DNA from 3 places in the Spongiibacter sp. genome. Region 1 is predicted to be linked to each of the others. Evidence: predicted binding sites of a transcription regulator. Region 1 holds the regulator's gene; each other region holds the start of a gene.

Region 1 (4,731 bases):
TGGCAAACCCGCGCGGCTGGTGGCTCAGGGGCTGTCAGAGAAATCGCCGAACTGATTTTGATGGCTCAAGGCAAGTTAAATGACGCTCTGGAGCAATACTTGTAATCATGGCTTCGCGTAGCTTTCGCATCAATATCGCCTCGGTACTTTCGGTGCTGGCGGCCATCGCAGGTACCGTGATTTACCTGACGCAGTTCAGCGAAAGCGGCAAACTGAGCCTGATCGATAATTTTGACGCCATCCCGGATGTGGACTCCCACCTGCAGGGGATAGAGGGTCTGAAATACAGCGCGGACGGCAATATTGCCTACCGTTGGCAGGCGGAAAGCGCTGATCGAATGATATCCAGCGGCGATATTCGCCTTCAGCAACCCTTTTACGTTGGCGACATCGGACAGCAACGCCCCTGGACTGCAAACGCCGCATCCGGCACGCTGTCGCAAAATGGCCAATCCCTTGAGTTGCGCCACGACGTGCTGGTAAAAGACCTGATTCGTGAAGCCGAGATCAGTACCCAACAATTGACTATTGACCTGGAACACAGCACCGTCGCGACAGCTCAGCCGCTCGACCTTAAACTGCCCAATGGCACAACGACTTCGGTGGGCATGCGCGCTGACCTCAAACAGGAACGCGTCGAGCTCCTTTCACAGGTAAAGGGACACTATGAACCTCAGCAGTAAACTCCAGCTACTGTGCCTGCTGGCCATGCCACTGACGGTCAGCGCATTACCCAACGACCGCAGCCAGCCGATCAACCTCAGCTCGGACAAGGCCACCTACGAGAACAACCAGGGCATTTATACCGGCAACGTGAACATGTCTCAGGGAAGCCTGAAAATCCGCGCAGACAAGCTGATTATTGTCGAGGACGACCGCAAGGTGCAGAAAGTCATCGCCCATGGCAGCCCGGCGTATTTTGAACAGCAGCCCCGGGCTGAAGAAGGGGTAGTCTCCGCGAGCGCCAGACTGATCGAATACAGCCTGAGCGATGAGGAAATTCTGCTGCAGAAAGACGCCACCATTCGCCATCAGGGTTCAAAAATCAGTGGTGACCGCATTGTGTACAGCGGGCGCAAGCAACTGGTGGTCGCCGATGGCGGCAGCCGAAGCCTCGATGGCCGCGTGCAGATGACACTGCAGCCCCAACAACCCGGCACGGAACCCCCCGAGACTGAACCGGCGCCAGAACCCGACACCGAGAGCACGCCCTGATGCCCGTACTAAAAGCCAGCCATCTCGCCAAAGCCTATAAAGGGCGAGAGGTGATCAAGGATGTGTCACTGAGCATCAACAGCGGCGAAATAGTCGGCCTGCTGGGCCCCAACGGCGCGGGCAAAACCACGTGTTTCTACATGATTGTCGGCATCGTCAACGCCGACAGGGGCCGCATAGAGCTGGATGGCAAAGATCTGACATCGCTGTCAATTCAAGGCCGAGCCCGCCACGGTGTTGGCTACCTGCCCCAGGAAGCGTCGATCTTTCGCAAACTCAGCGTCGCCGACAACATCATGGCGATTCTGGAAACCCGCAGCGACCTCAACCGTCGCCAGCGAAAAGAAAAGCTCGACGCCCTGCTGCAGGAATTCCACATTACCCACATCCGTAAATCGCCCGGCATGGCGCTGTCCGGCGGCGAGCGCCGACGCGTCGAAATCGCTCGCGCGCTGGCGACAGAGCCGAGTTTTATTTTGCTCGACGAGCCCTTTGCCGGCGTCGACCCCATCTCGGTTAACGACATACAGCACATTATTCGACACCTTCAGGCCCGCGGAATCGGCGTGTTAATCACCGATCACAATGTACGAGAAACCCTCGATATCTGCGAAAAAGCCTACATCGTCGGCGAAGGTCGTATTGTTGCCGAAGGCAACGCCGAATCCGTACTCAACAACCAGGTCGTCAGGGATATTTATCTTGGCGATAAGTTCACGTTGTGATAGGAAAAATCGGCACAGCAATTGCTTTATACGCCTATTGCAGCCGCTCTCCGGCAGGACTACACTGACCTTAAAGTGCCGCCAATCAGGCACAAATGTCTTCAGAATTTGGTGTAGTAGAAACCGCTGCCTATGAAACAATCGCTCCAGCTTAAAGTCGGTCAGCAGCTGACCATGACCCCCCAGCTGCAACAGGCGATTCGTTTATTGCAACTGTCCACCCTCGACCTTCAACAGGAAATCCAGTCTGCCTTGGACTCCAACCCGCTTCTGGAACTGGAGGAAGAAAACGACACCCCCGAGCAAGACAGCAACATCCAGTCAAAAAGCAGCGATACCAAAAACGACAGCAGCAGCAACGAAAACGAGCCCACCGCCAGCGACGCTGACAGCGAATGGGCCGAGCGCAGTGAAATACCCGAGGACCTGCCGGTAGACAGCCAATGGGATGACGTTTACCAAAGCTCCGGCCCGGCGAGCAGCGCTCCCAGCGGCGATGACGATTACAGCAATGACTACCGCCACGGCAGCTCAGATTCCCTGCAAGACCACCTTCGCTGGCAGCTCAACCTGAGTCGCCTGTCTGAAATCGATCAGTTCATTGCCGATGCCATCATCGACGCCATCGACGAAAAAGGCCGCCTGACCGTCACGCCTGAAGACTTGGTGGATGCCTTCGACAATGAAGACGTCGAAATCGAAGAAGTCCACGCCGTCCTTCACTTGATTCAGCAGTTCGACCCCCCCGGCGTCGGTGGCCGTGATTTACAGGAGTGTCTGCTTATCCAGTTGCGGCAGTTGCCCCGCGAGACGCTTTATCTGCAAGAGGCCATGCAGATTGTAGAGCAGCACATGGACCAGCTTGGCAACCGCGACTACAACCAGATTATGCGCCGCTGTCGCCTCAAGGAAGATCAGCTTCGGGATACACTGCTGCTGATCCAGTCCCTGAACCCCACGCCCGGCGATGCAATCAGTAGCGGCGATACCGAATACGTCGTCCCGGATGTCTTCGTCAGTAAAAAAGACGGCCGCTGGCTGGTGGAACTCAACCCGGATATTGCCCCGAAAATCCAAATCAACTCGCACTATGCGGCACTGGCCAAAAGCAGTACCAGCAGCGAAAAAGACTATATTCGCGACAACCTCCAGGAAGCGCGCTGGTTTATCAAAAGTCTGCAGAGCCGCAATGAAACCCTGATGAAAGTCGCCAGCAAAATCGTCGAGTATCAGCGAGGCTTTCTCGAATACGGCGACGAGGCGATGAAACCGCTGGTGTTGCATGACATTGCCGACGCCGTGGGCATGCACGAATCCACGATCTCGCGGGTCACCACCCAGAAGTACATGCATACACCGCGGGGCATTTACGAGCTGAAATACTTTTTCTCCAGCCACGTATCGACCGATACCGGCGGCGAGTGCTCATCGACCGCCATTCGCGCGCTGATCAAAAAGCTGATCGCCGCAGAAAATCCGCGGAAGCCACTCAGTGACAGCAAGATTACCGAACTGTTGGCCGAACAGGGTATCAAGGTCGCGCGGAGAACCATCGCCAAGTACCGAGAATCACTGGTCATTCCCCCCTCTAATGAGCGGAAGCGACTGGTATAGCTGGCTGCGTTAAATCGCGCAGCCCTGACCCTACGCCGGGAGGCGCAGGACGATCTGAGTGTAAAAGGAGCAAGATATGCAGATAACTGTCAGTGGTCACCACGTTGAAGTTACACCGGCACTGCGTGAATACGTCAATAACAAGCTTGCCAAACTGCAACGACATTTCGACAATATCACCAATACGGACGTTACGCTCTCAGTCGAGAAGCTGGTACAAAAAGCGGAAGCGACAGTGCATGTGGCAGGCGCGGACCTGTTCGCCACATGCGAATCGGAAGATATGTATGCTGCGATCGACAGCCTGACCGACAAGCTGGATCGCCAGTTGATCAAACACAAGGAAAAACACCTGGGCCGGTAAGCACCGGGCCGGTTTTTCCGGATACCTAATAATATGAGCCTTAATGCGATACTGAGCCAAGGACGTACCCACTGGGGTACGTCCGTAGGCAGTAAAAAACGTCTTCTTGAACAGATCTCGGTATTTGTCGCCGACGACAATAGCCAGTTCAGCGCTGACGATCTGTTCAACGAACTCCTTGCCCGAGAGCGACTGGGTAGCACGGGTATCGGTCACGGGGTTGCGATTCCCCACTGCCGAAGCCAGCAGTGTACGGCGATTACCGGCATTCTGCTGAAGCTCGCCGAGCCCATCGATTTCGAGGCCATCGACGATCAACCCGTCGACCTGGTGTTCGCACTCATTGTTCCTGCGGAAGCCCACGACGAGCACATCAAAGTGCTGGCCAGTCTAGCCAATGTGTTTAACGACGACGGCTTTCGTCAACAGCTGCGCAGCGCGGGCAGCGATGAAGCCCTGTACACTACTGCTGTAACCCGCGCGCCCTGATTGCCATGAAACTGATCATTATCAGTGGCCGCTCGGGATCAGGGAAAAGTACGGCACTTCATCAACTGGAGGACGAGGGCTTTTACGCCATCGACAACCTACCAGTTTCCCTGTTACCGGCGCTGGTACATGAGCTCTCGCAAAGCCAGCTCAAGGTCCATCAACAGGTCGCCGTTTGTATCGACGCCCGCAACTCTCCTGACGAACTCTCGCGCTTCAAGTCCCTTTGCGAGCAGGTTCGGGACCTCGCACAGTTGCGAATCATTTTTCTGGATGCCAGCGACGACAAGTTGATAAAACGCTTCAGCGAGACTCGCCGTCGCC
Region 2 (4,731 bases), on a different contig from region 1:
GGCCAGTCCAGCTGGCTGAGGTATTCCTCGGTATCTGGCAGCAGGCGTTTGGGTTCAACGTTCAATTCGCTGCCGGCTTTGGTGAAAAAGTGCTGCATCAGTTTGGGAATGTCTTCGCGGCGCTCTGCCAGTTTCGGCAGATGAATGCGAATCACGTTGAGGCGGTGAAAAAGGTCTTCCCGAAAGCTGTTGTTCTGCACCAGTTTTTCAAGGTTTTGGTGGGTGGCGGCGATGATGCGCACATCCACTTTCACCGGCGTGTGACCGCCAACACGGTAGAACTCACTGTCGGCCAGCACCCGCAACAGGCGGGTCTGGGTTTCGGCGGGCATATCGCCGATCTCGTCCAGAAACAGAGTGCCGCCGTTGGCCTGTTCAAAACGTCCACGACGTTGAGCGGTGGCGCCGGTAAAGGCGCCTTTCTCGTGGCCGAACAGTTCCGACTCCATCAGGTCTTTGGGAATGGCGGCCATGTTCAGCGCAATAAAAGGCTTGCTCGCGCGGGGGCTGTGGCGATGCAGGGCCTGTGCGACAAGTTCTTTACCGGTACCGGATTCACCGTTAATCAACACCGTGATGTTGGACTGCGATAGCCGACCGATGGCGCGAAATACTTCCTGCATGGCCGGGGCTTCACCAATAATTTCGGTGCTTTCCAGCGGTTGTTCTTCCGGCAGGGTCGCTTTGTTTTTCTCCGCGTGCTGAAGGGCGCGCTGGGTGGTGGCGACGACTTCATCCACGTCGAAGGGCTTGGGCAGATACTCAAACGCGCCGCCCTGATAGGAGGCGACCGCGCTATCGAGGTCGGAGTGAGCGGTGGTGATAATGACTGGCAGGCCAGGGTGAATGTCGCCAATACGTGACAGCAGCTTCAAGCCGTCCATGCCGGGCATGCGGATATCGCTGATCACCGCATCGGGGGCGCCGGTTTCCAGGTGGGCGAGCAGTGCATCGCCGGTCTCGAAACTACGAGTGTCGATACCCGCCTGGGTAAGGGCTTTCTCCAATACCCAGCGGATGGACTTGTCATCGTCGGCAACCCATACGGTGCTGTTCTGTGTCATTGCTCATGCTCCACGGGAATAAACAGCGAGAACTCCGTTCGACCGGGTTCGCTGCGGCACTCTATAAGGCCTTGGTGGTGGTTGAGGATGGACTGGGAGATGGAAAGCCCGAGTCCTGAGCCGTCGGCGCGGCCACTGATCATAGGCAGGAAGATGGATTGCGCGATATCGGGAGGGATGCCCGGCCCATTGTCGATAATGTCCACACGGCAGACGAGGCGGTGGCGGTGCGATCCGATGGTGAACTGTCGCAGCGTGCGCGTGCGCAGGGTAATGCTGGGCGTTTCGTGTTCCGGTGGCGACTGGTTCAGCGCCTGCAGGGCATTGCGCATGATATTCAGCACGGCCTGGATAAGCTGCTCCCTATCACCGGTGATGTCGGGGATGCTGGGGTCGTAATCGCGAATAATGCGCACATTGCCGCTGCTTTCGACCTCAATCAACTGCCGCACGCGCTCCAGTACCTCGTGGATGTTGGTGGGCTTTTGATCGGGTACCTTGTTGGGGCCGAGCATATTGTCCACCAGATTGCGCAGGCGGTCGGCCTCTTCAATGATGATGTTGGTGTAGTCGTGCAGGCGCGGGTCATCCAGTTCTCTGGCCAGTAGCTGCGCCGCACCGCGGAGACCGCCGAGCGGGTTTTTGATTTCGTGGGCGATGCCGCGAAGCAGAGCCTTACTGCTTTGCTGTGAGGTCAGCAGCCCTTCTTCCCGGCTGATGCGCAGCAGTCGGTCCAACGGCTGCAGTTCGATGATCAGTGATGTGCGGCGGGTATCAACAATCGGAGTTACCGCGTAATCGACCGTGATTTCCTCGCCGGAGCGCAATGTGAGTACGGTCTCGCGCTTGGTGTAAGCCTCGCGGTTATTGATGGCATCCAGAAGTTTCACGACGGTGTCTTCTTCCTCGTGAAACAGTGTGGTGATGGCTTCCCCGTGGATACGCTGATCTGACACCGCAAGCAGAGACTCCGCCGCCGGATTGATATAGCTGACGGTCAGATTGGGCTCGACCAGCAAGATTGCTGTCTTCAGGTTGTCGAGTATGTGGTGGTGCAGATTGTTTGGGGGCATAGCGTCGCGGCTGTCTTCGTTATGGGGCATAAGAAAGCAATATCCAGGCCAGCGCCCTAAATCGGGGTCACAATCCAGCACATGGCATGGCAGGCTGCGGAAGGCCTTGCCCTGCGCTGGGTCGGGCGATTATTCGCCGCCCGTAATTGGGTCGCGATGAGTGTTGTAGAAAAACAGTATGCACCAAGATGGTGCTTGGCGCGTGAAGGGAGGCGCGTTTATTTGGTGTTTTTTCGCCGAGGTTAATTATTCGGCCAGCGACTGATGACCGTGACCTGGTCGCGACTGACGATACGGCCATTGTGATCCACTAATTCTGCGCTGATTTGGTGCTCGCCGCGGTGTAGGAAGGGGATGCTGGTGGAGGTGGTTGCGCCCTCACTCAACACCTTGCCGTCAACGCGAATGCGGATGCGCTGCCCGTCTTTGAGCGGCTGGGCAAGGCGCACGGCGACAGGCGTGGGAGTGCGGCCATTGGGCAGAACCTGGCCATTGCCGGGCTGCTGAATGTTCAGTGTGTTAGGTGCGGGGCCGAGTACTTTTGGGAATGAGTGTGGCTGGGTGCTGGGTGACACCGCAGGAGTGGTGTTAGTGGGGGCTAGCTCCACAGGGGTAGAGCCCGGCTTTGGCGCGTCGCTGAATACCGCTTGTCCCTGTTCGTCAGTGCTGCGGTAGATCTCACCATAAACTGCTGTAGCCAGCAGTGACAGGAATAGAAATAGCAGCGTAGGAGCGTGGCGCATGGTCATCTGTCCCGGTATTTCCGTTCAGTGTGCGATGCCAACGCGCCGCTGGCAAGTCTTTGCCGCAGGCATAAAAAAAGCCCGCCGAAGCGGGCTTTCTGCGATCAGGCCCAGGCCTTATACGCTGTAGTACATGTCGAACTCAACAGGGTGAGTGGTCATGTTCAGGCGCTCGATCTCTTGTGATTTCAGCTCGATGTAAGCGTCGATCATGTCGTCGTCGAAGACGCCGCCAGCGGTCAGGAAGGCGCGGTCTGCGTCCAGAGCTTGCAGCGCTTGCTCCAGGCTAGAGGCAACAGTTGGGATTTCCGCGGCTTCTTCTGCAGGCAGGTCGTACAGATCTTTGTCAGCAGCATCGCCGGGGTGGATCTTGTTCTGGATGCCGTCCAGGCCAGCCATCAGCAGGGCTGCGAAAGCCAGGTAGGGGTTCGCAGAGGGATCCGGGAAGCGAACTTCGATACGGCGCGCTTTCGGGTTGCTGATGAACGGAATACGGATAGAGGCAGAGCGGTTACGGGCAGAGTAGGCCAGCATAACGGGCGCTTCGAAGCCGGGAACCAGACGCTTGTACGAGTTAGTAGAAGCATTGGTGAAGGCGTTGATAGCGCGAGCGTGCTTGATAACACCGCCGATGTAGTACAGCGCAGTTTCAGACAGGCCGCCGTAAGTGTCGCCGGTGAACAGGTTCTGGCCGTCTTTGCTCAGAGACATGTGTACGTGCATGCCGCTACCGTTGTCGCCGACAACAGGCTTGGGCATGAAGGTGGCAGTTTTGCCGTAGGCGTGGGCCACGTTGTGTACACAGTACTTCAGTACCTGTACTTCGTCAGCTTTCTTAACGGCAGAGTTCGGGCCGACACCGATTTCACACTGACCGGCGGTGCCGACTTCGTGGTGGTGTACTTCAACTTCCAGACCCATGTCGGTCATGGCGTTACACATGGCGGCACGCAGGTCGTGCAGGCTGTCGACCGGCGGTACGGGGAAGTAGCCGCCTTTAACGCCGGGACGGTGACCCGTGTTGCCTTCTTCGAAGCTGTTGCCGGAAACCCAGGCCGCTTCGTCAGAAGAGATGGCGTAGCTTGCGCCTTCCATAGCCACTTTCCACTTCACGTCGTCAAACACGAAGAATTCGGGCTCGGGGCCAAACAGGGCGCTGTCGGCGATGCCGGCAGAGCGCATGTAATCTTCAGCGCGCTGAGCAATGGAGCGAGGATCGCGGTTGTAACCCTGCATGGTTGAAGGCTCAACGATGCCGCAGCGGACGATGATGGTAGGCTCGTCGGTGAATGGGTCCAGAACGGAAGCTTCGTCGTCTGGCATGAGAATCATGTCTGACTCGTTAATGCCTTTCCAGCCCGCAATAGATGAACCATCGAACATTTTTCCGTCTTCAAAGAAGCCGGCGTCGATTTCGCCTACAGGCATAGTGACGTGTTGCTCTTTACCTTTAGTGTCGGTGAAGCGCAGGTCGGCCCACTTCACGTCATTATCGGCGATTAACTTCAGAGTCTTCTCTGACATTACTGACATCCTCCAACAGAGTCTTCTTAGTCGATTCGGCAAGGGGCCGAAGCTTTGCGATTATAAGTTCATTGCATTGTGCCGCATAGCGACAGCGGCTGTGAACTGCTGTAAAGCTGCATTTTCGAGCAGAGGAAATCTCTACAGTTCATGTTCGCACTCAAGGCAGCAATATGTGTGCCATATTTTTGTGCCGAAATTTTATGCAAAAGCGGTGAGAAACCGTCGGTTTGCGAGATAAGTGTGCGCGCGCACCCAAATTGTGCACCAATGTTGGGCTGGTGTGATCTAATTTGGTGCGCCATGTCTGTGGGCACTGCGCTGCGG
Region 3 (4,731 bases), on a different contig from region 1:
TGCGGCGGCGCCGATGTATTGCGGATGCTGGAATCGGCTCTGGCAAATCCCGGCGGTGCGGCCATTGAGGCTGAGGCTCTGCTGCGTTGCGAGTACATGGCAGCCTATCTCATCCACACCTTTCCCAAGCCGGTGATCTGCTGGGCCGACGGTCGGGTGCGCGGCGCCGGATTGGGGCTGATGGCCGGTGCCAGTCACCGCATTGTCACTGAACGCAGTCAGTTGTCGGTCTCCGAAGCCAGTATTGGACTCATCCCTACCGCGGGCGCCAGTTGGTATCTCGGGCAGATGCCGGGGCACACCGGCCTGTTTGCCGCTCTGACAGGCGTTGAACTGGGTCCGGCTGATGCCTTGTATTCCGGCTTGGCGGATTACTGCTGGGATTCCCAGAGCAAGGAGAGCTTGCTCAACAGCCTGCTTGAGCTGTCCTGGGAAGAGGATCCGGAAGCAAACAGCGAACTGCTCACCGATTGCCTCACTGACTGGGAAGTGGAGCAGGGGGTCAGCTTGCAAGACGCGCCGTTGAAGGCGCATCGACCATGGATAGATAAGCACTGCGAGCGTCGTTGTGTGAGGGCCTTACAGGCGGCGCTTGAACGCGATGCCCGTCGCAATGACTGGCTGGCATTGGCGTTGGATGGCGCTAATCGCGGCGCGGCCAGCGCCTTGAAGTTGATTGTCAGGCAGTTTGCCGACAGTCGTGGCCTTGGACTCGCCGATGTTTTCCGCTTGGAAATGGTACTGGCGGCAAATCGTCTTCGCGACCCGGAATTTGCTGAAGGCGTGCGGGCGCGCTTCAAGGACCGCGATGAATGCCCCAATTGGTGCTACCGCTGTGTCGACGAGGTGCCGGACGAGGAGACCAATGCGCTGTTTGTTCCGCCCTGGGACCGCCACCCATTGGCGGACCTCGGCCGCTGAACGCTATAGAAACTGACTGACCAACTCCTCCATCGACGGATACTGCTGATTCACATTGTTAACGGCTCGAGCCAGACATCGGTCGGCTTTGACCGGGCCCAGGTGATCACAGAGCAGTATGTATAACTGATTCAGCAAAAAGCGCAGCTGCGCATTGTCGGCATTGGGTGCCGCGCTGGCATCGCGCTTGGCCAGCCAGCTTTGCAGCGTAATCAGCAGGCCCGGCGGCAGGTGTTTTTTGCGCAGTGCCGCGAAATACTCCAGCAACAGACGTCGCTGTTCCTCGGCCTCCAGTTGCACCATGATCGCGTCAATAAGCAGTGAAAACGCTTCTGAGCGCTGATTGAGGGGCGCGCCGGTTCGTCGCGATTTGGGGGCACCGGGCAGTGCATCTCCATTCAGATTGATGGCTTTCAGCAGGCTTCTCAGCACCGTCGCGCGGCTGGCGGAAATGTCGTATGCACTGTAAATGTCGCTGACGAAACGCTGCAGAGCCGTACTCGGCTGGTCTGCATACTGACGTTGCCAGTGGTCCATGGCCTGCTGCAGCGAGGCGTCGTCGAGAAACTCGCGCAGGCCGTCTTCGATCGCCTGTCGGTGCAGGGGAATGGCCGCCTGACTCATGGTTTCCACTCCAGGTCAGCGGCGCGATCAGCGGTGTAGGCATGTTGACCCGAAGGGAATTCGGGGTAGCCAATTTCTGCGTGCTCGCTTAAATCCAGGCCGCGTTGCTCATGCTGCGAGTTAGCGCGTAATCCCAGCAATTTGTCGATGGCGAAATACATCATCAGCGCCGTGCCGAAGCTCCAGATAAAACAGGCGCCAATGCCGACAAGTTGCGTCATCACCTGTTGGCCGTCGAACATATTGTCTTTCAGGAACAGACCTGCCGCGAGGGTGCCCCAGGCACCGGCAAAGCCGTGAACGCTGACCGCGCCGACAACGTCATCCAACTGCAGTCGCAGCAGCAGCTGGCCGCCCAGTGTGCAGATAATGCCGCCAATCAAGCCGGTTAGCAGGGCAAATGTGGGTGTCATCGACGCGCAACCCGCCGTGATGGCGACCAACCCGGCAAGGCTGCCGTTGACGGTCTCGGTTAGCAGAATGGGGCGGCGCAGCAGACTCGCCAGCAACATACTGCCCGTGGCACCAGCCGCTGCAGCCAGCTGGGTATTCAGGTTGATCAGGCCGATATCGGTTGAGGCTTCCAGTGTTGAGCCACCATTGAAGCCAAACCAGCCGAACCAGAGAATAAAGCCGCCCAGTGCGACCAGGGTGAGGTTGTGTCCGCGAATTTCGCGGGGGCGGCCATCGCGGCCGAAGCGGCCCAGCCGGGGGCCAATCACGATGATCCCTGCCAACGCCACCCAGGCGCCGACGGAGTGCACCACTGTTGAACCCGCAAAATCGATAAACCCGCGTTCCGCCAGCCAGCCACCGCTGTTCCAGACCCAACTGCCAAAGATCGGGTAGATCAATGCCGTGACCACCAGCGCGCCCAGCAGATAGCCATCGAAGCAGGTACGCTCTGCCATGGCGCCGCTGGCGATCGTGACGGCGGTGGCGGCAAACATTGTTTGGAACAGCAGCACCCCGTAACCCATGGGGTCCATTTCCGAGGGGGCAAACAGGTCGGTGCCCAGCCATCCGGTGGGATTGCTGCCAAACATCAGGCCGTAGCCGATGAGCCAGAACACGACCGTACCAAAACAGACATCCATGTAGTTTTTCATGACCACATTTAGGGCATTTTTGCTGCGAGACATGCCCGATTCAAGCAGCGCAAACCCCGCCTGCATCAAGAACACCAGCGCGCTGGCACACACCAGCCAGACCATATTGCCCGCGTCCTGCGGCAGAGCGTCATCGGCCAGGGCGGCGGGGCTTATCAGGCTCAGCAAGGCGAGCAGGGGGAGGAGAGGAAAACGCATGACAGAGTCCTTATTCGCAGAGGGCGTCCGGTATCTGTCTGGGGCGAAGCAACTGTTGTGCCACTAAAAAATAGCGAGACAGGGCCTGATTGATCGCTGAAACCAATTAAAAGCATACAAACAATCTTATTGCGGGGAGAGGGGGAGCTGTTAAGATAGATTGCAAGTGAGAATCATTATTGATTGAGGGCCCCGGCCATGAAGAAGACCATCAGCTTTGCCATTATGCACTTTTCCGTTGCGTTCACGGTGGCGTACCTGTTGACGGGCAGTTTTGTCATTGGCGGCTTGATGGCGCTGGTGGAGCCTGCTGTCAACACGGTGGCCTTCTACTTCCACGAGCGTTTCTGGGAGCGTGCGCGGGCCAAACAGGCTCAGGTCCAGGATAATGCGGCCGAGATGCGTTTCACGACATTAGGTGCTTAATCAGTGCGGCGACCAGTCCGATCGCGACCAGCGGCAGAATCCAGCGACTGATACGCTGCTGCTGTTCCGGGCTGGCACGGGGCGCAAATCGCTCAATCAGCGGGATGAGTACAAACAGTGCCAGGAACAGCAGCGCCAGAATGCTGAGTAGCGTAGACATAAAACCTTCTTCCCGCGGGGCCTATTGGCCCCGCCATTTCATTTGATACAAGTCGTGGCGACGGTCCCGCAGGTTTTGTACCGTGCCGCTGTTGCGGGCGATGTGCAGGCTCTCCGGCCGCAGGTCGGCAATCGCGACCGTTTCGACATTGGGCGTGGTATCGGCTGCAATGCCGTCACGGGCAAAGGAGAAATCGCAGGGCGTCAGAATACAGCTTTGGGCATATTGAATGTCCATGTTGGCGACATTGGGCAGGTTGCCGACGTTGCCTGACATGACCACGTAGATCTGGTTCTCTACGGCTCTTGCCTGACAGCAATAGCGCACGCGCATATAGCCCTGACGCTCGTCGGTACAGAACGGTACGAACAGAATCTGTGCGCCCTGATTCACCAGATGCCGCGACAGCTCCGGGAATTCGGCGTCGTAGCAAACCAGCACGCCAATCGGCCCGCAGTCGGTGTCGATGGCATTCAGGCTGCTGCCGCCTTCAATATTCCACCAGTACACCTCGTTGGGCGTCGGGTGAATTTTGGGCTGCTCATCAATACGGCCATCGCGATGAAACACGTAGGAGATGTTTTCCACCCGGCCATTGGCAACCCGCGTAGGGTGCGAGCCGCCGATGATATTGATGTTGTAGCGCACCGCCAGATCCTGCATGGCCTCGCGGTAGCGGGGTGTGTACTTGGTCAGTGCTTCAATGGATTCCTGCGGGTTCAGCTCCTGATCTTCAATCGACAGCAGCTGCAGGGTAATCAGCTCTGGAAACACCACAAAGTCGCCCTTGTAGTCGGCAACCACATCGACAAAGTATTCCACCAGCGACATGAATTCGGAGAAGGACTGCACGCGACGCTGCATATATTGCACCGTGCCCACGCGAATAGTGTCGGGCTGGCGACCGCCATAGTGCTTGTCGTGGCCGGGTTTGGCATCGCGATCGATCTTGGGGTTGTGCCACACCATATGGGCACCGTAGCCCAGTGAGTCCCGGTCGGTATCGAGGTAGTGCTCAACCACCCCGATGGCCTCAAAGCCGTTGCCAATCTGGAAGGACAGTACCGGATCGCGCACTTGCTTGTTGAGTACCGCCTCGAGGTAATGTTCGGCTGTGCCAAAACGGCGCAGGCGCTTGCTGAGGCCGGGCATGCGACCGACGAACACAATGCCTTTCAGGTGCAGAGACTCGCAGAGCTTTTTACGTGCGTTATACAGGCGCTGACCGATACGGTAGCCGCGAACACTTTTATCGACGCAGACTTCCATTCCATAGAGCCAGTCGCCATTGGG

What was found. The regulator sigma-54, encoded in region 1, starts transcription at its own class of promoters, with help from an activator protein. The targets are predictions, from matches to a motif close to TGGCACANNNNTTGCNNT.
Region 2: glnL (nitrogen regulation protein NR(II)) is a predicted target of sigma-54. The motif match lies at 2,171-2,188, and genes of this name have one in related genera.
Region 3: AC5DB9_RS06250 (ammonium transporter) is a predicted target of sigma-54. The motif match lies at 2,898-2,915, and genes of this name have one in related genera.

The regions. Positions count from the first base shown of each region.
Region 1 is NZ_CFHTQA010000003.1:121,740-126,470, forward strand. It holds gene AC5DB9_RS02405 (KdsC family phosphatase) at 1-105, shown strand, start outside; gene lptC (LPS export ABC transporter periplasmic protein LptC) at 108-683, shown strand; gene lptA (lipopolysaccharide transport periplasmic protein LptA) at 667-1,215, shown strand; gene lptB (LPS export ABC transporter ATP-binding protein) at 1,215-1,940, shown strand; gene AC5DB9_RS02425 (RNA polymerase factor sigma-54) at 2,073-3,554, shown strand; gene hpf (ribosome hibernation-promoting factor, HPF/YfiA family) at 3,631-3,918, shown strand; gene ptsN (PTS IIA-like nitrogen regulatory protein PtsN) at 3,952-4,407, shown strand; gene rapZ (RNase adapter RapZ) at 4,413-4,731, shown strand, end outside.
Region 2 is NZ_CFHTQA010000010.1:62,728-67,458, reverse strand. It holds gene ntrC (nitrogen regulation protein NR(I)) at 1-1,064, opposite strand, end outside; gene glnL (nitrogen regulation protein NR(II)) at 1,061-2,137, opposite strand; gene AC5DB9_RS06025 (DUF4124 domain-containing protein) at 2,380-2,880, opposite strand; gene glnA (glutamate--ammonia ligase) at 2,998-4,404, opposite strand.
Region 3 is NZ_CFHTQA010000011.1:13,574-18,304, reverse strand. It holds gene AC5DB9_RS06260 (enoyl-CoA hydratase/isomerase family protein) at 1-921, shown strand, start outside; gene AC5DB9_RS06255 (hypothetical protein) at 925-1,545, opposite strand; gene AC5DB9_RS06250 (ammonium transporter) at 1,542-2,852, opposite strand; gene AC5DB9_RS06245 (DUF2061 domain-containing protein) at 3,051-3,278, shown strand; gene AC5DB9_RS06240 (hypothetical protein) at 3,259-3,438, opposite strand; gene AC5DB9_RS06235 (carbon-nitrogen hydrolase family protein) at 3,460-4,731, opposite strand, start outside.